DNA from 3 places in the Labrenzia sp. THAF187b genome. Region 3 is predicted to be linked to each of the others. Evidence: predicted binding sites of a transcription regulator. Region 3 holds the regulator's gene; each other region holds the start of a gene.

Region 1 (7,896 bases), 1.7 Mb from region 3:
TGCGCTGTCTGCCCTGCCCCGTTCCACCTGCATCCTCAAAGCGGAGGTCTGATCCATGTATGTAGCCGTAAAGGGTGGTGAAAAGGCCATCCGCAACGCCCACAAGCTCATGGCCAAGCGCCGCCGGGGCGACACCTCCGTTCCCTCGCTGACGCTGGAGCAGATCGCCCAACAGCTGTCCCATGCCGTTGCCCGTGTCATGGGCGAAGGTTCGCTCTACGACGAGATGCTGGCCGCGCTTGCCATCAAGCAGGCGCGCGGAGACCTCATCGAAGCTGCGTTTCTGATGCGTGCCTACCGCACGACCCTGCCACGGTTCGGCTACAGCCAGCCGATTGACACCGCGAAGATGCTGGTGGAACGGCGCGTTTCAGCCACCTACAAGGACCTGCCGGGTGGCCAGGTTCTGGGCCCGACCTTCGACTACAGCCACCGCCTTCTGGATTTCGCGTTGGCCGCCGAAGAGGACGGTCTCGAAAAGCCGGTCGAAACAGCAACCGCTGAAGAAGGCAGCATGCCGCGCGTCACCGACCTGCTTGGCGACGAAGGCCTGATGGAGCCGGACCCGGTAACCGACGAGGACGCGCCTGTCGGCGACCTGACCCGCGAGCCCCTGTCCTTCCCGGCCGACAGGGACCTGCGCCTGCAGAACCTTGCCCGTGGCGACGAAGGCTTCCTGCTGGCATTGGCCTATTCCACCCAGCGCGGCTACGGCCGCACACACCCCTTCGCCGGCGAAATCCGCTACGGCGAGGTCGAGGTGGAATTCTTCGCCGAGGAACTCGGCTTTGCCGTGACGCTCGGCGCCATCAAGGTAACCGAGTGCCAGATGGTCAACCAGTTCAAGGGTTCGGCCAAGACCGCCCCGACCTTCACCCGGGGTTACGGCCTCGTCTTCGGGCAGGTGGAGAGAAAGGCCATGTCCATGGCCATGGTCGACCGTTCCATGCGCTGGCAGGAACTGGGCGAGGAACAGTCTGCTCCGGCTCAGGATGTCGAATTCGTCCTGTCCCATTCAGACAACATCCAGGCGACCGGTTTCGTCGAACACCTGAAGCTGCCGCATTACGTCGATTTCCAGGCCGAACTCGATCTGGTGCGCCGGATGCGCGGCGAATGGTTCGAAAAACGCCACCAGGAAGAAGAAGAGGGCAGCACCGCCCAGGAGGCGGCGGAATGAGCAGCGGACTTAGTCATATGACGTTCATCGTCAGTGATCTGGACAGGATGACGAACCTGCTGACGACGGTACTCGGGGCCCGGGAAGTCTACTCCAGTGAAGAAGCCACCTTTTCCCTCTCCCAGGAAAAGTTCTTTCTGGTCGGTGACGTCTGGATCGCGATCATGCAGGGCGATGCCCTGAATGAGCGCACCTACAATCACGTGGCCTTCAAGATCGAAGAGGAAGACTTCGACACGAAGCTGGCAGCCGTCGAGCGCCTTGGCCTGGAAGTCAAACCACCACGCGCCCGCGTCGAAGGTGAAGGCAGGTCCATCTACTTCTACGACAACGACAATCACCTGTTCGAGCTGCACACCGGAACGCTGGACATGCGCCTCGACCACTATCGCCGGATACTCAGGGAACGGAGTGCTGCGCAATGAACGACACGGCTCAGATTTTCGAACAGGGCGAATACAACTTCGCCTATCTGGATGAGCAGACCAAGCGCATGATCCGCCGGGCAATCCTGAAGGGCATCGCGATACCGGGTTACCAGGTGCCTTTCGCCTCGCGTGAAATGCCGATGCCTTATGGCTGGGGCACCGGCGGGGTGCAGGTCACGGCGGCAATTCTGGGCAAGGACGATTGCCTGAAGATGATCGACCAGGGCTCCGACGACACCACCAACGCGGTTTCCCTGCGCGGTTTCTTTGAAAAGACCGCCGGCGTGCGCACCACCTACGAGACATCGGAGGCAAGCGTCATCCAGACCCGCCACCGGATTCCGGAAAAGGCCCTGCGCGAAGACCAGATCATCGTCTTCCAGGTGCCGATTCCCGAGCCCCTGCGCTTCCTGGAGCCACGCGAAACCGAGACCCGGAAGATGCATGCGCTCGAGGATTACGGCCTCATGCATGTGAAGCTTTACGAGGACATCGCCAAGAACGGCCATATCGCCACCACCTACGCCTATCCGGTAAAGGTCAACGACCGCTACGTGATGGATCCTTCGCCAACGCCGAAGTTCGACAACCCGAAGATCGACCAGATGGCAGCCCTGCAGCTTTACGGTGCCGGGCGTGAGAAACGCATCTACGCCATTCCGCCCTACACCAAGGTGAAGAGCCTCGACTTCGAGGACTATCCTTTCGAGGTGCAGAAGTTCGACAAGCCCTGCGGCCTGTGCGGCGCGGAGAATGTCTATCTCGACGAGGTGATCCTGGATGACAAGGGCGGGCGCATGTTCGTCTGCTCCGACAGCGACTATTGCGAGGAACGGCGCGCGGACGGCCATCTCGGCCCGATGGCTGCCGATCCGGCGGCGCACCAGTTCGGCGCCACCCAGGCAGAGGAGACCGCCCGATGAACGCCTTTCCGTCCGCGGACCCGCTGCTGCAGGTTCACAACGTCACCCGCTACTATGGCGACCGCATCGGCTGCGCCGATGTATCCTTCGATCTCTGGCCCGGTGAGGTGCTCGCCATCGTCGGCGAAAGCGGCTCCGGCAAGACCACGTTGCTCAACTGCCTGTCGACACGTCTCGCCCCGACGGCGGGAGCCATCGAATACCGCATGCGCGACGGCACCATGCGCAACCTCTATCAGCTGACCGAGGCCGAGCGCCGCCTGCTGATGCGCACCGACTGGGGGTTCGTGCACCAGAATGCTGCGGACGGCCTGCGCATGAACGTTTCCGCTGGTGCCAACGTCGGCGAAAGGCTGATGGCGGTTGGCGAGCGCCACTATGGCAACATCCGCTCCACCGCCGACGACTGGCTGGGACGGGTGGAAATCGACAGCGACCGCATCGATGATGATCCGCGCTCGTTCTCCGGCGGCATGCGCCAGCGCCTGCAGATCGCCCGCAACCTCGTCACAAGGCCGCGACTGGTCTTCATGGACGAGCCGACTGGCGGTCTGGACGTTTCCGTGCAGGCGCGTCTTCTCGACCTCTTGCGCCGTCTGGTGGCCGATCTCGGACTTTCCGTGGTCATCGTCACCCACGACCTTGCGGTTGCCCGGCTGCTGTCGCACCGGATCATGGTGATGCGCCACGGCAACGTCATCGAAAGCGGACTGACGGACCAGGTGCTCGACGATCCGCGCGAGCCCTATACCCAGCTGCTTGTTTCTTCCATTCTCCAGGTATGAGGACCGAAATGCCCGTACGCCTCTATCTCAACAACGTCGGCAAGTCCTTCACCATGCACCTGCAGGGCGGAACCGTCATTCCTGTGGTCGAGAAGGTCGAATTCTCGGTGAATTCCGGCGAATGTGTCGTCCTTGGCGGCCCCTCCGGTGCCGGCAAGAGTTCGATCCTCAAGATGATCTACGGCAACTACCGCTGTGACGAGGGTCAGATCCTGGTGACGGTTGGCGATGAAATCGTCAACATTGCCGGGGCTGAGCCGCGCAAGGTTCTGCGACTGCGTGAAGACACGATCGGCTATGTCAGCCAGTTCCTGCGCACCATCCCGCGTGTTTCGGCCGAAGACGTCGTCGCCGAGCCGCTTATCGCCCAGGGCACCAGCGAGGAAGAAGGCGTCGACAAGGCCCGCTCCCTGCTGTCGCGGCTGAATGTGCCCGAGCGCCTCTGGACCCTGCCGCCCGCCACGTTCTCCGGCGGCGAGCAGCAGCGCGTGAACATCGCCAGGGGGTTCATTGCCCATTATCCGATCCTGCTGCTGGACGAGCCAACCGCCTCTCTCGATGCCGCCAACCGGGCCGTGGTCGTGCGTCTGGTGGAAGAAAAGAAAACCCAGGGCGTTGCCATGGTGGGCATTCTTCACGACCAGGACGTCCGGGAACAGATCGCCGACCGCATCATCGACGTGACCGGTTTCAGCGCGGAGGCAGCCGCCTGAGCCACGAGATGAGGAAAGGCTTGCAGACGGGCGGAAACTGTCACAGAAAAGTCACCGCCCGCCTTTAGGTCACTCCCTCAGAAAGTTGAAGGATGTGGCCCTGCCACATCCCGGCCAAACCACATTTCAAAATCGCGATTTTCTTCATGCGCTACGCCCTCTATTTCGCCGCCGATGCCGACGACCGCCTGATGCAGCTCGGAAATTCCTGGCTCGGGCGCGATCCCTTTTCCGGCGCGGCTCTTCCGCAACCGGAGCTGGCCGGCATGACATCGGCACGCTTCCGGGAGTTGACGACCGACCCCCGGCGCTATGGATTTCACGGGACCTTGAAAGCCCCGTTTTCCCTTGCAGCCGATCAGACCGAGGCAACTCTGCTGGACGCCTGCGCAGCTTTTGCGGCGGAAATCGCCCCTTACGAGATAGAAGCGCTCGGCGTGAACAGGCTCGGCCGTTTTCTGGCACTGACCCCTGAGGCAGAAGAGCCGGCCCTGCGCGCCTTCGCCGGCCTGTGCGTGCGTCGCTTCGAACCGTTCCGCGCACCACTGTCCGAGGCGGATCTTGAGCGCCGCCGCAAGAGCGGACTGTCGGAAAGGCATGACACCTATCTCGTCAGGTGGGGCTATCCCTATATCTTCGATGAATTCCGCTTCCACCTGACCCTTTCCAACAAGCTGGAAGACGACACCGACATGGAGCGGATGGCAAATGCCGCCCAGGACCACTTTGCGGATGTCATCGGCAAGAAGCGGCTGTGCCGCCACGTTGCGCTCTACACCGAAGCCGAACGCGGCGCGCCTTTCCAGGTCCATACCGTCTTTCAGCTGACCGGCAGCGTCGCTCCCGCCGACGCCCTCAGCCAGGCCGAGCGTCTTTCCCAAGAGGAATCTGCATGAGCAAGCATCCCAAAGTCTTCAAGAATGCCAGTCTGGTTCTCGCAGGCGAAGTGTTCGACGGTTCCCTGACGGTCGATGATGCCGGTCTGATTTCCGGCATCGGGTCACCGACCGAGGTCGATGGGCACGATTGCGAAGGCGACTTCCTGCTGCCTGGCCTGGTCGAGCTGCATACCGACCACCTGGAAACCCACTATGCGCCGCGTCCCAAGGTGCGCTGGAGCCCGGTTTCCGCCGTGCAGGCCCACGACGCCCAGATCGCGTGTTCCGGCATCACCACCGTGTTCGATGCGCTGCGCGTCGGCATGGATGAAGACGCGGACCTTGGTTATTCGGATATGCGCGCGCTTGCGGATGCCATTGAAACCGGCCAGCGGGAAAACCGCCTGCGCGCCGACCATTTCATCCACCTTCGCTGTGAAGTATCCGCGCCCGACGTGCTCAGCGCCTTCAAGGTGTTCGAGGACGACGACAGCATCCGCCTGATTTCGCTGATGGACCACACCCCCGGTCAACGCCAGTTCGTGTCGATGGATGCCTACAAGATCTACTATCAGGGCAAGAAGGGCTTCACCGACGCCCAGATGGACGATTTCATCCGCAAGCGCCAGGCGCGTGCCAGCAGCCTCGCCCCTGAAAACCGCAAGCACCTGTCGGCCATCGCCCAGGCCCGTGGCATCGCCATCGCCAGCCACGACGACGCCACCACCGCCCATGTGGACGAGGCGATTTCACTGCAGACGAAAATCGCCGAGTTTCCAACCACGCTGGAAGCCGCCAAGGCTTCGCACGAGGCCGGTATGGCTGTTCTGATGGGCGCGCCGAACATCGTGCGCGGCGGATCCCATTCCGGCAATATCTCGGCGAAGGCGCTTGCCGAGGCGGGCGTTCTGGATGTGCTCTCCTCGGATTATGTGCCGATTTCGCTGCTGCAGGCCGCGTTCCAGCTGGCTGCGGAGGTCGAGGCGATTGCCCTGCCACAGGCGGTTGCCATGGTCACGACGACGCCTGCGAAGGCCATTGGCCTGCAAGACCGCGGCACCCTGGAACCCGGCCTCAGGGCTGATCTCATCCAGGTGAAAATGGTTGGTGACATCCCGATCGTGCGCGGCGTCTGGCGCGAGGGCAAACGGGTTGCCTGAGGCTGCGTCCGACATGACGGAAAAACTCGGCCCCGGCCGCATGGTGCTCGTGGTCGGTCCGAGCGGAGCCGGCAAGGACACATTGATGGCCGCACTCAAGGCCCGTCTGGCGGGCCGGACGGACGTCAGTTTCGCCCGGCGAGCGATCACCCGGCAGGCCGATGTCGAGGCTGAGGACCACGACACGCTTTCGCGCGCCGAATTCGATCAGCTGAGAGCGGCCGGAAAGGTTGCCCTGTGCTGGGAGGCCCATGGGCTCGGCTACGTCATCCCGCAAAGCTACGACCAGGCAATCGAAGCAGGCGCAACCGTGATTGCCAATGGCTCGCGCAAGGTGTTGAAGCACGCAGAGGACAAGTACCGAAACGCCAGCGTTCTGCTGATCACCGCGCCGGTCGAAGTCCTCGCCGAACGCCTCGCCGCACGTGGCCGCGAAAGCAGACAGGAAATAGAGGAACGGCTGCGCCGTGCCGACCTTGAACCGGAAAACGTCGCCAATCTGATCCGCATTGAAAACACCGGCACGGTGGAGGATGCGGTCGACAGGATGGTCGCCGCACTCGGCCTTTGATCTCAACCGTGCCCGTCTCTAATCCGCAAATGCGCTCTGAACGGCCTGACTGAAAATCAGCGCCCTGGCATCCAGTGCGTCCTGATGATCACCGTCGAACGCGTGAACCATGGTGCGGAACTGTTTTGCTTCTTCGCCCAGTTCGGGCTCCCCGACCGCCCGGCGGAGATGGATCAGGGCGTGTTCGTGCCTGACCACAAGGTCTGCCAGATGGAGGGCGGAACCGATCATGTAGGCCCGATACTGCAGGCGTTTGACATGATCGAGCCTGTGAACATCCGGTTCCTGCAAAAGCTGCCAGAATCCGATGACATTCCTGCAAGCGGTGCGCATCAGGCGACCGCATTTCTCTTCGTCTGACCGGGACATGCTTGCCTCGCAAGATTCGCCTCGACCATTCAAGCGTAGCGCTACACCCGGAAACTGCAATGAACCAGAAGAGTCATGATGCGTCATTACACGCCCAGATTCATTGATTTCGAAATTATTCATCCTGGACAAAGACTTGTGCGGTGGACTGCGGCCGGGAAAACTTCATTTCGAGGCCAGAAAATACAACCATAGGGTAGAACTTTGGTTCACATCCGGGTCAACGGGCGCCCGCAGCGATCGCCTGATTGATTTTCAAACCCGCATTCACGGCGTGATAGATCGGGAAAGGTGTGCGCTGTGACAGGTCGATGTCCCGCCTCAGCCACTCCTGGTCTTCCAGAACACCAAGGGACTTCGACAGGGCCCGGTCCGTAACCGGCCCGAGGTCCGACTTGATCGCCGAAAACCGGCTTGGCGCCCCGGTTACGGCCAGGATAGGCACCGTCCAGCTGCGTCGCAGTACCGAAAAGGCATCCTCGTTCGGAACGATCTCCTCGATCCGGCTCGCCATGGCAGCAACAGCCTTGCCTTTGTCCGTCAGCCGAAACTCGGGCCGCAGGGGATGGCCGTGGCCGGGGTTTCGCTCCAGCAGTCCAAGCTGGAACAGATGTTCAAGGCTTGCTGTAAAAGAACTGCGGCTCGCACCTGTCGCCGCGATCAGCGGGGCTTGCCGACCGGAAACACCTGCATGCAACTGAGCCAGAATTTTCAGCGACCAGGCTTTGGATGTGAGGTTGACAAGAAGCTGCATATTCATATTTTATAGCTACTATACTTTTGATACATAGGAAAGTCTCATGCCTGTCGTTTCTCTGGATAACACGATCACACTCGCCCTCTCCGTTCGCGACAGGCATGCAAGTGCCGACTGGTACGCGGAAAAACT
Region 2 (7,896 bases), 1.2 Mb from region 3:
GGTTGAAAAGCCCGGTGCTTGGATCGAACCGTGCGAGATAAGCAAGGCGTTCCGCGGATTCCTTTTCTTCCGTCACATCCCGACATGTCAGACAGGCGACCGCTTCGGTTTCCATATCGCGCAGTTTCTTCGATTTCGCGATCGTGCGTTCAGAGCGCGTGACGACATATTCGATAAACCGGCGTCTACCATCGTCCAGGCGCATGTCCAGGATCTTGGTTACAGGCTGACGGTTTCCGGTGTCGGCAAGCACTGACAGAGCTTCCTCAACCAGTTCCAGCGGCAGTACATTCCTGGCAGGCTTACCGACAAGAGCATCGCTTTGGAACAATGAGCGGGCCATTTGGCTTGCAGCGGAGACACGACCGTCATTCTGAAGGACGACGATTGCATCAAAGCTGTCGTCGAAGACAAGACCGAGCATACGCTCGCTGTTGCGGCGTCTGACGTTGGCGATGTGCGAGAGGAATTTGTGAAAGCCCAGTTCCCGCAGGACGATGCTTGCGGCTGCCAACAGCAGAATGAGATGCGAGCTTGCGGTCGGCACAAGAACGGGAGCCGACTTCTGGATGGCAATGGCACCAATTTCAAACATTAGCGCGCAGAGCGCCAGAATGCTGATCTTGAGGGCCCAGCCTTCGATTTTCGTCAGAAGCAGAGCGAAGAAGACGAGAAGTGCCCACAGGACCGCAATCCCCTCACCCCTGACTTCCATTGCCCTGTTCTGCAACAGCGTTTCGGCCCCGAGTGCCTGAATTATGCTTCCCGGCAAGACATCGTAGACGGGAACAGGAAACAGGTCTCGAAGCTCCTGCGCACTTGCACCGACGATCACCTTCTTGTCCAGAAACAGACCTGGGGCCGCTGACTTGTTCAGGACATCAACAAGCGATACCCGCTCCATCTGTTCCAGTGAGATACTGTAATCAATGCCGAAACTTCCAGCTGCGTCTCCGGTGTACTCGCCCAGGAGAGCCGCAGCAGAGATCTCCGAATTCCCATTGATCTCGAAACCGTACAGATTTCGCCAGATGCGGCTGTCGGTTTCCATCGGAACCATGACGACGACCGGCCAGGCTACATTCAGAAACTGTTCGATCGGCTGGTTGACGACTTGCCCGGCATCCTGTTCAGCCGAAGCAGCTTGCAGGAACGTGGCAAGGCTGACGTTCCCGGCGCGCTCGATCGCGGCTGCAAACAGCGTGTCATCTTCAGGATTGGAAGTTGAGCTGAAATCGATGTCGAATACGATGTCGCGGGCGCCCGCTTCAGCCAGATGATCTGTCAGGTCGGCATAAAGACGGCGCGGCAATGGCCATACGCCAAGTTCATTCAGGCTTCTGGCATCGATATCCACGACCACGATGTCGCCGGAGACCGGTCTTTCGATCGTGTGGAAACGAAACTCCCAGAGAAACCGATCGAAAGCCGTGGTCAGGGCGACCGTGCGCAGAACAGCCACAGCGGCGATCACGCCGACCACGATCAAGACCGCGCTCGCTATCCGTTTCCGCTGTTCAGAGCTTCCGATCAGCACACCCACCGCCCACTTTCTCAGTCCGCACTTCAGGTGTCAGAGGCAAAGCCTCGCACCTGCGGCATCCTGATTACCGTCAATTCTTGTTTTTTCCGTTTCCGTTTCCGGAATTTCCTTTGCCGTTCCCGCCGGCATTGTTGTTGCCGCTTCCGGAATTGCCACTTCCGTTGCCACCGGAATTCCCGTTCCCGTTACCACCGGAATTGCCGTTACCGTTTCCGCCTGCGTTGTTGTTCCCGCTTCCAGAATTGCCATTTCCGTTGCCACCGGAATTCCCGTTGCCGTTGCCACCGGAATTGCCGTTACCATTGCCACCGGAATTTCCGTTGCCATTGCCGCCGGAATTGTTGTTGCCTTTGCCACCGGAATTTCCGTTGCCATTGCCGCCGGAATTGTTGTTGCCTTTGCCGGCATTCCCGTTCGAGTTCGCCGATTTCGCTTCCGCTGCATTTGACGGCACGTTTTTCACGGCCGGTGTTTCAAATGCAGGCGCGCGCTTGGCTCCAGGTTTTACGGTCGGTTTGGTGCGACCGCTTACAGACAGGCCAACCCGGCTCGACGGTGCACTGGCTGCAGCCTGACCGGCTGTCAGGTCCACCCTGTCGCCGGAGGCGAAATCTTCCACAGCGACGACGCCACGTTCGACGGAAACGCGAGCCTGCTTGCCCTGGACATTGACCTCAAATCGCGTGCCTTTGACCACAGCGGCAAAGAACGGGGTTTCGACGGTGAAATGCGGCTGCTGCCGTTTTTCAACATCGATCTCGATCGTCCCTTTTCTCTGCAGCAGTGTGGTCTTTGCTCCATTGCTGCGAAATGCCGACATGGCAAAGGTGGTGTTCGGCCCAACGGCGATGGTTTCGCTGCCTCTGCCTATGAGAGCGCGGGCACCTGCCCTGGTTCCGATGGTGTAGCCTTTTTCAAACACCATGCCCTTTTTGACACGGAAAGCTTCCACGCCAGGCGCAACGAAATAAACGATGCCGGACACACGTTTGACAACCCAGTCCGAAGCATTCGCAGTAGCAGGAAGCAGAACCAGAGCTGCAAGCAAGAGGACCCGCAGAAGTGATCCTGCTTTCCGCTCGACTGAATACATAGCGTCTTTTTTCATCTTGCTCTTCAACACGTTACGACTGACTGTCAATGCCGTGCGCAGAACCCACGGACAGGTTTATTGAGTTCTACACATCCTGTGTAGCATTTCAGCGTTTAACCCAACGTGAAGACAGGCGGAAAATATTGCCTATGCTCGTCACTAGTTGCGATAAACGACTACTTCAAAACAGAAAGGAGCTAGGTAATCTTCCGTAAAATACGGAGTTACCCAGCCCGACCTCCACGACTTGTATCCGCCAATACGGATTGCTTGTCGTCATATTCCTGGAACGTCTTCAGCAGCAGCGAGACTTAATATCCCGAGCGATACCTTTTCGCAGACGGATTGGCGTTACCGACCCTTGCCATTTCCGTTGCCACCGGAATTGCCATTGCCGTTGCCACCGGAATTGCCATTGCCGTTGCCGCCGGAATTGCCGTTGCCGTTGCCACCGGAATTGCCGTTTCCGTTGCCACCGGAATTACCGTTGCCGTTGCCGCCGGAATTACCGTTTCCGTTGCCGCCGGAATTACCGTTTCCGTTGCCACCGGAGTTGCCATTCCCGTTGCCACCGGAGTTGCCGTTGCCATTGCCACCGGAGTTGCCATTGCCGTTGTTCCCCGAGCGGGAATCTCCAGCATTGCCCCGGTTGCCGCCATTGGCAGCTCTTGCTTCAACTTTGGTAGCTGGCACGTTCTTCACGACGCGTGTTTCGAATGAAGGAGCCCGTTTGGGGCCAGAACGCACCGCAGGCTTGTTCTTTCCGCTGACGGATAAACCGACGCGGCGCGAAGGGTTGGTGGCGGCCGCCTGACCGGCGCCTACGTCGGCACGATCTCCGGATGCAAAGTCATGAACACCGACAACGCCCCGCCCCACATTGACCGACGCAGTCCTGTTGCCGACCTTGACCCTGAACTGAGTTCCTTTGACAACAGCGGCAAGGAAAGGGGTTTCCACTTTGAAATGCCGATACCACCGGCGCTTTACGTCCACATCTACCTGACCAAGGTCCTGGTAGACGACCATTCGCTTGATCAGCACGCCCTTCGGCTCAAGCGTCACAACAGAATTTGGAGAAACAACGAATGTTTCTTCACCCCGATTGATGACTACACGCCCACCGCCGGTCTTGATCTTCCATCCCTTGCGCACCGTCATGCCACGCTTGACGGCAAAGGTCTCGCCGGCACGGGTTTGCACCATGACCCGGCCGCTGACGCGTTCGACCGACCAGTGCCACGGCGTGCCACCTGTCTCCGCGTCTTGCGACAATGCCTCTTGAGAAAACCAGAAGGCCATAAGGGCAGCCAGCAGAAGCGACGCTGCCAACCGCATCCGGAGATCCCAGAACTGTCCAACGTCATCAGCTTTTGCTGCCATGCAACTGGCCTGACCTGAGCAATTGACGTTTATTTTGTTGGACATGGGAGCCCTCTCTTGGCCCAGCTTCGGAAGCTCGGCAAGCTATTCCGCCCCCGTTAACAAGACTTGAATTATAATGGGAAACCTTTTTATTTCATTCTTTTAGTAAAAATTGTTCTATCATCTAACGTTTCCAACTTTTTCCCATATTAGATAAAATTTTAATATTAAAACTATTTAAGATTGTGTTTTTGGATAACTAGAGAAAAATCACAATCATAGATACCTGCGATCCCTGATCGAAATGGCGTATGACGCTCAAAATATTTTTTCAATCATTCCAAAACAAAACGGCCAGGAACCCGTAAGTTCCCGGCCACGCCAGTCAATGATTTCCGTCGCAGTGCAATTTGCATCACGCTGGAGCGTCAGACTGTTGCCAAAAGCTCTTTTTCCACGGACTTGAAAATTTCGACCTGGTCGATGTTCATTTGCTCGACGCCGCAGCGCACGGCTTTCTCGAAAACGGCTCGTTCAGACCCGGCGTAGAACATCTGCGTAATCAATCCGGCCTGCTTTGCCTCGTTTATGAGATTCTCTTCCAGGTCATCCTCATGGAATTCCAGGATATGCGCACCCTGGGCAACGGCGCGCTCGACCGAACCAACGTGAGCGTAAAGAACCATGCGCCGCAGGTCCGGTACCTTAGCACGGGCTTCAGCGCGGATTGCCTGATCGAACGAAAACGTCCAGGCGTCACTCAGCATGCCGCGGACTGCCAGCATGTCGCGAATTTCCGCGGGGTCGCCTTCCTTGATCTCAACATAGGTGCCAATACGGCCCTTGCAGGTATCCAGAAACGCATCGAGCCTTGGAACTCGCTCGCCCTTGAAGGTCTCCTTGAACCAGTTTCCTGCATCAAGACGGTCAATTTCGTCGGAAGTCATATCCGAAATTCGGCCACTTCCATCCGTCGTCCGGTCAACAGTTGCATCGTGCATCACGTAGAGGATGCCATCCCTGGACGGTCGAACATCCAACTCGACAACCTCGGCGCCAAGCGCAATTGCTCCCTCGAGCGAGGCAATCGTGTTTTCCGGAGCCTGAAGGCTGGCTCCGCGGTGGCACACAACGACGGCTTGTTTCACGGTTAGGTCTCCTGTGTCTCCAGAGTGATATCCGGAGCTTGGATAGGGCTGGCAAACGGCCACTCTAGAGGGAAGTCGATGAAACAGGTGCCTGAAATTCTTGATGAAATGATGACACTGCAACTTCCCTCGCAATTTCATGTACTTACCGGCTGCGACAACCCATAATTGAATGACTGAACAATTCACTTCAGGCTCGGAACTCTATCGCGATTCTCACCCGATACCGCAGGGTCGACTTTCTATCCCCCTGACGCTTGAAAATCTTTCCAAAGCCACACAGTTAACGGTGAAGAAATCAACTGAATTATTGTTCAGCATTTACGAACAGTCAGTCAAATTGCACCGCACAATTTTCTTCCTATGTTCCAGTCTGCAGCGTTCATGAGCGAACGCTTCTGGTAACATCTATGAGGTTTGATCATGATCCGTCTCGCAGCTTCTGCGCTTGCCCTTTCCCTCGTCGCAGGCACCGCCCTTGCCGAACCGGTGGCCTACGACTTCGACAAGTCCCACGCCAACCTGGCTTTCTCCTATAACCACCTTGGCTACTCCACGACCGAAGGCCGTTTCGGCGAATGGGAAGGCACGCTGCTGATCGACAAGGACACACCTGCCAATTCCTCCATCGAATTCACGATCGACGTCGGCAGCCTCGACACGTTCTGGGCAGAGCGCAACGCGCACTTCCTGAGCGCGGACTTCTTTGACGCAGAAAAATTCCCGAAGGCGACCTTCAAGAGCACCAAGGTCGAAAAGACCGGTGACAACCAGCTGGAAGTGACCGGCGACCTGACCATCAAGGACATCACCAAGCCGGTGACCCTGACCGTTGATGTCACTGCACTTGGTGAGCACCCGATGGCGAAAAAGGAAGCTGCCGGTTTTGCCGTTTCCACAGTTCTGAAGCGTTCCGACTATGGAATGGACATGTATGTTCCCTATGTAGGTGACGACATTACCGTGACCTTCCATTCCGAAGCTCTGAAGTCCGACGCGACCAACTAAGTGAACACCCTCGGAGGCCGGACAGACCGGCCTCCGTTTTCCAGGAGCCGCCATGCTGCGAAACACTTCAACCGGGTATGGAAGGATCGCCATTGCGTTCCATTGGACGATGGCCGTCTTGATCATCGGCATGCTTGGCCTCGGCCTCTACATGCACCAGCTTCCGCCAACCGAACAGGCAACCTTTGAGCTCTATCAGTTGCACAAGTCGATCGGCTTTGTGGTGCTGACGCTTGCCGTGCTCCGTCTTGTCTGGCGCCTTCTCAATCCTTCGCCGAAACTGCCTGACAACATGCACCCGCTGGAAAAGGTCGGGGCGCATCTGGGACATGTCGGCCTATACGCGCTTCTGTTTGCTCTGCCACTGACCGGCTGGTTCATGGTGTCGGCTTCGCCGTGGGGCATTCCGACCATCCTGTTCAACACCTGGCCAGTGCCGCATCTGCCGGTTCCAGGTGTGCTTGGTTCGCAGGAACAGGCGGAAACCTTCTTCAAGCTGCTGCATGAATATGGGGCTTATCTGTTGATCGCGCTGATTGCCGTTCATGTCGCAGCAGCGCTGAAACACCACTTCATCGCCCGCGACACCACGTTGAAACGCATGATTTCAACCGCACCCGCCAAAGCCGATAGCTGACAACACGAACTGGAAATCCGCAGATGACATTGAAGCATTTTACATATGCCGTTGCAGTCCTGTCGGCGACGACCTTCACCGCACCGGCGTTTGCCGACACCTGGAAAGTCGATCCGGACAAGAGCAAGCTCGGCTTTGAAGTGAAACAGGGAGGCGGCACGCTGACTGGCGTCTTCGCGTCCTGGGAAGCAGACATCGATTTTGATCCTGCGACCCCTGAAACCGCCAAGATCAGCGCTGAAATCAAACCCATGAGCGCCACCACCGGCAATGCCCAGTTCGATGGCACCCTGCCTGGCAAGGACTGGTTCAACGCCGGGGACTTCCCGACGGCTGAATTCACGTCCGACACTGTCGAGCTTGTCGAAGGCAACAGCTACCGGGCACAGGGCACGCTCTCCATCAAGGGAATTTCCCAGCCGGTCGAGATGGATTTCACCCTGGACATCGCGGGCGACACCGCCACAGCAAAGGGGACGGCCATCGTCAACAGGCTCGACTATCAGCTTGGCAGCGGCGTCGGTACCGACACGGTCGGAGATATCGTCACCGTTACCCTGGATCTTACGGCGATCCGCTGACATCGCGTTCGGCAAACAAGCCTTCCGGCTCCGACCATTTGATCAGGCTGCGGCACTTGGCGTCCGCAGCCTTTTTGCCGTATGAGAACAGCACTCAACGTTCCAGCGTTTCCCGATGTGACGGGAAGCAGCCAGATCAGGAAAGCCTCCTATGAACGCTCCGCTCACACCTCCAGCTTATCAGCACAGCGCCCTTTTCCCTCAGGGAGAAGACAAGACCCCGTATCGGAAACTGACGTCGGACCACGTCAAGACAGCCGAGTTCAACGGCGAAGAGGTACTGGTTGTCGAAGCTGAAGGTCTACGCCTTCTTGCCGAAGAGGCTTTCAAGGACATCAACCATTTCCTGCGTCCAGGCCACCTGGAACAGCTGAAGAAGATCCTGGAAGATCCGGAAGCGACCGAGAACGACAAATTCGTTGCGTTTGACCTCCTGAAAAACGCGAACATCGCCTCCCACGGTGTTCTGCCGATGTGCCAGGACACGGGCACCGCAATCATCATGGGCAAGAAGGGTCGTC
Region 3 (7,896 bases):
CGCGATGGTCCGGCCATGGAAAGCGCCTTCGAAGGTCACGATGTGGAACCGCTCGGGGTTGCCGTTGTCATAATGATAACGGCGCGCGCATTTGATGGCAGCTTCCATCGCTTCCGCGCCGGAATTCACGAACAGCACCTTGTCGGCAAAGGTTTCCGCGCACAGGCGCTGCGCCAGCCGTTCGCCATCCGGGATCTGGTGCAGGTTGGAGGTATGCCACAGCTTGGCTGCCTGATCCTGCAATGCCTTGACCAGATGCGGATGGGCATGACCGAGTGCGTTGACCGCGATGCCGGAACCGCAATCGAGGAATCGTCGGCCATCGGTGGTAACCAGCCAGACGCCTTCCCCATGATCGAAAGAAAGGTTCGATCTTGCGTAATTTCCGAATAGTGCAGTCGCGGACATAACCTCGTTTGTCTCCTTTAAACGCCCCTGCTGTCCCTGCGTCGCCCCGACGCCGAGCCGTCACCTTGAAAAGATGCCGAAGGGCCAAAACGCAACGTGCCGCCCCGATGAGGCGGCACGCAGCGGCTTTCTTATACACTGCCGGTACCATGCACTGTCAATGGAAATGGCGCACAAGACATTTCATGTGCCGCAGAGGGCGGATTTCATAAAATTCTCAATGACCTCGCCATAATTGGGGAAAAGTCGTTTCATCCCCAACTGGTTTGGGTCGAGTGGTTGCCTGACAAATTAACGTTATTGTAACCTCTCAGCAATCAGACACGAGATCTCGTGAGGCAAATCACCAAGAGGCACTAGATCTGCCAGCATTAAGCGTGCTTGCGCATGCTTAACACGGGGTTAATGGCCGCAGGACGGTCAAACTAAAGGGTGCGGCAATGAGTTGGACAAACGAACGAGTTGAGCTTCTCAAAAAGCTTTGGGGCGACGGCTTGAGCGCAAGCCAGATCGCAGGCGAACTGGGTGGTGTTACCCGTAACGCCGTGATCGGCAAGGTGCACCGCCTTGGCCTGTCCGGCCGCGCCAAGTCCACCTCTTCAAGCGCCAAGCCGCGCCGGCCGCGCACCGCAGCTCCTGCCACGGGTGCAGCGCCGAAGAAACCGACGACGTCACATCCGCAGTCGATCGGCGCAACGGCCCTGAAAGCAGACATCTCGCCTGCACCAGTGGTGGCTGCCAAGCCGCGCGTGGAGCCGATTGCAGAACTTGTTCCGATCTCGCAGCGGGCAACGATCCTGACGCTGACCGAGCGGACCTGCAAATGGCCGATTGGCGACCCGGCAACCGACGACTTCTACTTCTGCGGCCGCCAGTCCGATGCCGGCGTCCCCTACTGCGCTCATCACTGCAAGATCGCGTATCAGCCGGTCGCCGACCGCCGCCGCGACCGCAAGACGATGGCTCAGGCAGGCTGATAGCCTCGCACCGAACCAATTCATGAGAAAGCCCGCCATCTGGCGGGCTTTTTTCGTTCCTTGAACACACTTTCGATCGCCAATGACTGGTCGCAAACCCGCTTTCGGAATCTCGCAGGAAGTGTGACTTTCTCTCGCGCTCCCGAGGCTAACGGCATCCGGTTATTCGACTAGTCTATCGACCAGGATCGCGTTCAACCTGGAACCGGAGCGCCGCAGCTTCGCAAGATCTTGAAATTCCGCAGAAGTCCAGAAATCGTTAGCGCTTTCCCGGTCAGGGAACTCGAGGATAAAAGCTGCATCCGGGATCAACAGATCCCCTTCAAGACCGCTGGGATTGCCACCACGGACAAGGAACCGCCCTCCATGTGCCGCAACCAGGTCTGGAATTCTTGCAAAGTACTCCGCCATCCAGTCGCGATTTTGAATTTGCATCTGGCCGATCACAAACGCTGTCATGAGTTCACTTTCAAAACGGGCTGATCTCCACCCCGAAGCTAGCCAATCAACAACAACGGTACAACCGCGCCGCCTGGCATGCTGGTTCCCGGAGGTGTTTCCTCCGTGATGAAAAACTTGAGGGCAAGACAAAAAAGCCCGCCAATGGCGGGCTTCATTCAGGGCGTTGGCCGGTGAAATCAGCCGACTGCCGTGAACTGGTCATTAAAGGCGTATCCGGCACCACGGACGGTACGGATAGGATCCTTCGCCTTGCCCTTGTTCAGAGCCTTGCGCAAGCGACCGACGTGAACATCGACAGTGCGTTCGTCCACGTAGACATCGTGACCCCAGACCCCATCCAGCAGTTGTTCGCGGGAGAAGACACGGCCAGGCGATGTCATCAGGAATTCCAGCAGGCGGAATTCCGTCGGCCCCAGGTGTATTTCCTTGGTGTTGCGGCGAACACGGTGCGTTTCGCGATCCAGTTCGATATCGCCCGACCGCAACATGCTGGACACCACTTCCGGGCTTGCCCGGCGCAGGATGGCGCGCACGCGGGCCATCAATTCCGGTACCGAGAAAGGCTTGACCACGTAGTCGTCGGCACCGGTCGACAGGCCGCGGATGCGCTCTGCTTCCTCACCGCGTGCCGTCAGCATGATGACCGGCAGGCGCTCGGTGTCTTCGCGCGCCCGCAGGCGGCGGCACAGTTCAATTCCGGACAGTCCCGGCAGCATCCAGTCGAGCAGCAACAGATCCGGCAGGCTTTCCCGCAGGCGGATTTCCGCCTCATCACCCCGGACACAGGACTCGACCGAGTACCCTTCCGCTTCCAAATTGTATCTCAATAGAAGGCTGAGCGGTTCTTCGTCTTCAACGATGAGCACCTTCGGCATACATCTCGCTCCAATTACCGCAACCGGCGCCGAAGCGCCGGCCGTTAAGATCTTCTGCAAATCCGACGATTACCAGCAGGTCAGACCGCGCCTGTTTCGTCGACCTTTGCCCGGTCTTCCGGCAAACGCTCGCCAGTGACCATGTAGTAGACGTTCTCGGCGATGTTCGTCGCGTGATCGCCGATGCGCTCGATGTTCTTTGCGCAGAACAAGAGATGGACGCACTGGGTAATGACCCGCGGGTCTTCCATCATGTAGGTCAGGAGTTCACGGAAGATCGACGTGTAGATCGCATCGACCTCGGCATCGGCTTCCTGAACCCGGCGGGCGGCTTCCGCATCCTTCCGGGCGTAGGCATCCAGCACCTGCTTGAGCTGCGAAAGAGCGAGTTCCGTCATGTGCTCCACACCGATCGCGAGCTTCTTGGACTGCAAGTCGCTGTCGATGGCGATGACGCGCTTGGCAACGTTCTTTGCAAGATCGCCAACACGCTCCAGGTCATTGGCAATGCGCGTTGCAGCGGTGATTTCACGCAGGTCCTGCCCCATAGGCTGGCGGCGGACGATCAGCTCGATCAGCTTGACTTCAAGTTCGTTGTAAAGGCTGTCCAGCCGGACATCGCCCTTGATCGTCGCCTTGGCAAGCTCCAGATCCTGCGACACCAGCGCGGACACCGCATCGGCGAAAGCCTTTTCGGCAATACCACCCATTTCGGCAACCTTGCCGGCCATGGCCGTCAGTTCGTCATCGTAAGCCGAGACTGTATGTTCAGACATCCTGTGTCCCCTTCAGAAACCTAAAAAATGCTTAGCCGAAGCGGCCCGTAATATAGTCCTGCGTACGCTTGTCCTTCGGATTGGTAAAGATGTCCTCCGTCAGACCTTCCTCCACCAAAATACCCAGGTGGAAGAACGCGGTACGCTGAGACACACGGGCAGCCTGCTGCATCGAGTGGGTCACGATCACGATGGTGAAGTTTTCCCGCAGTTCGTCGATCAGCTCTTCCACCTTCGCGGTCGCGATGGGGTCGAGTGCCGAGCACGGTTCGTCCATCAGGATCACTTCCGGGCTGACGGCAATCGCGCGGGCAATGCACAGACGCTGCTGCTGACCGCCCGACATGCCGGTGCCCGGCTCGTCCAGACGGTTTTTGACTTCTTCCCAAAGTCCGGCCTTCTGCAGGCTGGAGGCAACGATCTCATCAAGCTCGGACTTGCTGCGGGCCAGTCCATGGATCCGCGGACCGTACGCAATGTTGTCGTAGATCGACTTGGGAAACGGGTTCGGCTTCTGGAACACCATGCCGACCTTGGCACGCAGCTGTACGGGATCGACCTTGGGATCGTAGATGTCCTCACCGTCGATCTTGATCGACCCTTCCACACGGCAGATGTCGATGGTGTCGTTCATACGGTTGATCGTCCGCAGGAACGTTGACTTGCCACATCCGGACGGACCGATGAAGGCAGTCACGGACCGCGGCTGGATCTCGATGTCCACGTCCTTGATGGCGTGGGTATCGCCATAATAGACCTGCACCTTGTTCGCGGAAATTTTGCTGTCGGTCATGGTTTTCGCCTGTTCAAAATTCGGCATCTCGTTCATCGGAGCAATCCTTACCAGCGGCGTTCAAACCTGCGGCGCAGGATGATAGCGATAATGTTCATGGTCATGAGGAAGACCAGCAGCACGATGATCCCGCCCCAAGCGCGTTCATAGAAGGCCGGGTCGGCACGTTTCGCCCACTCGTAGATCTGGGCCGGCATGGCCGAGTTCGGAGAGAAGAAACCGGCAGCCACACCGTCCGGGAAATTGGAGGCGATGAAGCCGACCATCCCGATCAGGAGCAGCGGAGCGGTTTCCCCAAGCGCCTGTGCCAGACCGATGATCGTGCCGGTCAGAATGCCCGGCATTGCCAGCGGCAGGACATGGTGGAAGATCGACTGCATCTTGGAGGCGCCAATGCCAAGGGCCGCATCGCGGATGCTCGGCGGAACAGCCTTCAAGGAGGCGCGGGTGGAGATGATGATCGTCGGAAGTGTCATCAGCGTCAGCACCAGGCCACCGACCAGCGGTGCGGATTGCGGCAGATGCATGAACTGGATGAACACCGCCAGACCGAGAATACCGAAAACGATGGACGGAACCGCGGCCAGGTTGGAGATATTCACCTCGATCAGATCTGTGAACTTGTTCTGCGGAGCGAACTCTTCCAGGTAGATGGAAGCGGCCACGCCGATCGGCAGCGACAGGAACAGCACCACCAGCATCATGAACAGCGACCCGATCATGGACGCCCCGATGCCGGCCTGCTCCGGACGGCTGTCGGAAGCATCGGTCCCGGTGATGAAGGCCCAGTTGAAGCGCTTCTCCAGAATGCCGGCGGACTGCATCTGGTCAGCCAGATCCAGGTGTGCCGCATCCAGATTCTTGTCTTCGGCAAGATCCTCGCGCTTGACGCGGCCCTTCAGGTAGCCGTCGACACGGGATGAGGCGATCAGCTCGAAGGTTACCGTCGAACCGATCTTGTCCGGGTTGGCAAGCGCAAAGTCACGGACCGTGGCGGCAGCACCCGACGAGAACAGCTTTTGCAGGTCTTTTTCCGACATGTCTGTGGTGATGTTTGCACCGGCGAGTTCCTTGGCAAAGGCGTCGTCGATGATGGCCCGGTACTTGGACGTCTTGACCACCGACTTTTCCGCTTCGGCAATCTGCTCCTGATTGAGCGGTACATCCACCTTCAGGAAGGTCTGGCTGAAGGCGCCAAGGCCGTTGGACAGAATTGCCCACAGCAGCGCAACGAGGAAGAACAGGCCGATGCCGATGGCAATGATGCCGTAGAGCTTGAAGCGCGCTTCAGCGGCGTTGCGCTTTCTGGTCAGCGGATCGAGTTCGAGGATCGACGTGGTCTTGTGCGGGGTCGGAGCGCTGGTCTTGCCCGACGGTGGCGTAAGGGTCGTGTCGGTCATTAGTCGTACTGCTCCCGATATTTGCGCACGATGTAGAGCGCGACGATGTTGAGCCCCAGGGTCACGACGAACAGGGTCATGCCGAGCGCGAAGGCGACAAGGGCTTCCGGGGAGGCAAAGTCGGCGTCGCCGGTGAGCTGGCTGACGATCTTCGCGGTCACGGTGGTCATCGCTTCGAGCGGGTTCATGCTGAGGCGGGCAGCCGCGCCGGCCCCCAGAACAACAATCATGGTTTCACCGATGGCGCGAGAGGCCGCGAGCAGGATGGCCCCGACGATCCCCGGCAGGGCCGCCGGCAGAATGACCTGCTTCACGGTTTCCGAATGGGTGGCACCAAGCCCGAGCGAACCGTCACGCATGGCCTGCGGCACAGCGTTGATGATGTCGTCGGAGAGCGAGCTGACGAAAGGGATCAGCATGATGCCCATGACAGCGCCCGCGGTGAACACCGAGGAAGCACCGGACATCCAGCTTACGCCGAGCGCACCGCCGGAGCCGAAGACGTTCATCAGAAGCGGGCCGACTGTGAGCAGCGCGAAGAGACCGTAAACGATGGTTGGAATACCGGCCAGGATCTCGAGCAGCGGCTTGGCAACGGCGCGTACGTGCGGCGTTGCATACTCAGACAGGTAGATGGCAGCGAACAGACCGATAGGCACGGCGACGGCGAGTGCGATCAGGGAGATATACATGGTCGCCCAGATCAGCGGCACGATCCCCAGCTCCGATCCACCGCCGAAGCTCGGCGCCCAGGTCAGGCCGAAGAAGAAGTCCGCGGCCGGATAGAGCCGGAAGAACTCGACCGTGTTGAAGATCAGCGAAAGCACGATGCCGACAGTCGTCAGGATGGCGATCGAGGCTGCTGCAATCAGGATATAGCGGACGACCGTTTCCACGACGTTGCGGGCACGGAAATCCTTGTTGGTGCGCAGAACACCGACAGCGAAACCGATCAGGCCGACCGCCAGAACGGCGATTGTCCGTAACAGCAGGCCTGTGCCAGAGATGCTGCGGTATGTCTGCGCGGCCCGCAACGTTTCGGCGGTCACTTCGGAACCGAGCGCGACACCTATCTCGCCGAGACGGCTGCGCACGTCGGTCAGATCGGTACGGATGGAAGACGCCATGTCGGCCGACATGGCACCTTGAGAAACGGCAAGGTCGAGACCCTCGGCAACACGTACGACGTCGCTCATGACGAGGTCGAGCGAACTTGCGGCAATGGTCTCTTCGGAAATCTTGGAGGAAACCTGACTGTCAAGAATGATGGGCTGGAAGATCAGCCACGCAATGAGCAGCAGGAGGGCAGGAACCAGTATCGAAACAACGACGTTCCAGCCGTAATAACCAGGCAGGGAATGGAGCTCTCGCACATCCCCTCCGGCAGAACTTAAGGCTTTTCCGCGGCCGACTATGTATCCGGCGACAGCCAGAACCAGCAGCGCAATAAGAATATATGGAAGTGACATAGGGCGACCCAACCGGCAAAGAAGAAAGAAAGGGCGGCCGAAGCCGCCCTTCCGGAAAGATGTGCTTAGTTGCCCATCGTTTCTTCGGCTTCGATGGAAGCCTGCGTAGCGGCAAGCTCCGGATCGGAAACCAGGCCATACTGGGCCAGCGGGCCGTCCGGGCCAGCGATTTCGTCAGAAACGAAGAACTGAGCGTATTCTTTCAGGCCCGGGATAACGCCGATGTGTGCCTTCTTGATGTAGAAGAACAGCGGACGGGAAACCGGGTACTCACCCTTGGCGATGGTTTCGGTGGACGGAGCGATACCGGCCATCGTTGCCACTTTGAGTTTGTCGGTGTTGTTCTCGTAGAACGCCAGGCCGAAAACGCCAACGCCGTTCGGGTTGGAGTCGATGCGAGCCAGGGTCTCGGTGTAGTCGCCGTCGATGTCGACCGACTTGCCGTCCGTGCGAACTGCGATGCAGGCGTCTTCAGCGTCGTCTTCGGACATGCCGCCGTCGATCATGGCTTTCAGAGCGCCGGATTCTTCACAGCCAACAGCCAGAACTTTTTCTTCGAACACTTCACGGGTGCCGTGCTTGGTGCCCGGGATGAAAGCAGCAATTTCCGCGTCCGGCAGGGAAGCGTCAACTTCGGACCACTTGGTGTACGGGTTGTCGACGATCTGACCGTCCTTCAGGACTTTCGGGGACAGAGCGTTGAACCACTGAACCTGGGTGAATTCGTTGAAAGCCG

What was found. Region 3 encodes PhoB, which activates phosphate uptake and scavenging genes when phosphate is short. Its sites were predicted from a motif close to TGTCATNNANCTGTCAT; they were not measured.
Region 1: a site for PhoB is predicted at 4,068-4,084, ahead of FIV03_RS07440 (DUF1045 domain-containing protein). Genes of this name have one in related genera too.
Region 2: a site for PhoB is predicted at 5,250-5,266, ahead of FIV03_RS22055 (glycerophosphodiester phosphodiesterase family protein). Genes of this name have one in related genera too.

What each region holds. Positions count from the first base shown of each region.
Region 1 covers NZ_CP045344.1:1,622,374-1,630,269, reverse strand. Annotated here, with positions in the region: gene phnH (phosphonate C-P lyase system protein PhnH) at 1-52, shown strand, start outside; gene FIV03_RS07465 (carbon-phosphorus lyase complex subunit PhnI) at 56-1,180, shown strand; gene fosX (FosX/FosE/FosI family fosfomycin resistance hydrolase) at 1,177-1,605, shown strand; gene FIV03_RS07455 (alpha-D-ribose 1-methylphosphonate 5-phosphate C-P-lyase PhnJ) at 1,602-2,531, shown strand; gene phnK (phosphonate C-P lyase system protein PhnK) at 2,528-3,316, shown strand; gene phnL (phosphonate C-P lyase system protein PhnL) at 3,325-4,029, shown strand; gene FIV03_RS07440 (DUF1045 domain-containing protein) at 4,176-4,925, shown strand; gene FIV03_RS07435 (alpha-D-ribose 1-methylphosphonate 5-triphosphate diphosphatase) at 4,922-6,067, shown strand; gene phnN (phosphonate metabolism protein/1,5-bisphosphokinase (PRPP-forming) PhnN) at 6,081-6,638, shown strand; gene FIV03_RS07425 (hypothetical protein) at 6,657-7,007, opposite strand; gene FIV03_RS07420 (winged helix-turn-helix transcriptional regulator) at 7,228-7,761, opposite strand; gene FIV03_RS07415 (VOC family protein) at 7,808-7,896, shown strand, end outside.
Region 2 covers NZ_CP045344.1:4,800,819-4,808,714, forward strand. Annotated here, with positions in the region: gene FIV03_RS22040 (EAL domain-containing protein) at 1-1,537, opposite strand, end outside; gene FIV03_RS22045 (FecR family protein) at 1,614-2,651, opposite strand; gene FIV03_RS22050 (FecR domain-containing protein) at 2,988-4,019, opposite strand; gene FIV03_RS22055 (glycerophosphodiester phosphodiesterase family protein) at 4,430-5,149, opposite strand; gene FIV03_RS22060 (YceI family protein) at 5,573-6,157, shown strand; gene FIV03_RS22065 (cytochrome b) at 6,210-6,794, shown strand; gene FIV03_RS22070 (YceI family protein) at 6,818-7,375, shown strand; gene FIV03_RS22075 (fumarate hydratase) at 7,527-7,896, shown strand, end outside.
Region 3 covers NZ_CP045344.1:5,990,381-5,998,276, forward strand. Annotated here, with positions in the region: gene FIV03_RS27475 (aspartate aminotransferase family protein) at 1-408, opposite strand, end outside; gene FIV03_RS27480 (GcrA family cell cycle regulator) at 849-1,385, shown strand; gene FIV03_RS27485 (DUF1330 domain-containing protein) at 1,548-1,844, opposite strand; gene phoB (phosphate regulon transcriptional regulator PhoB) at 2,024-2,722, opposite strand; gene phoU (phosphate signaling complex protein PhoU) at 2,803-3,498, opposite strand; gene pstB (phosphate ABC transporter ATP-binding protein PstB) at 3,530-4,327, opposite strand; gene pstA (phosphate ABC transporter permease PstA) at 4,339-5,691, opposite strand; gene pstC (phosphate ABC transporter permease subunit PstC) at 5,691-7,160, opposite strand; gene FIV03_RS27515 (substrate-binding domain-containing protein) at 7,226-7,896, opposite strand, start outside.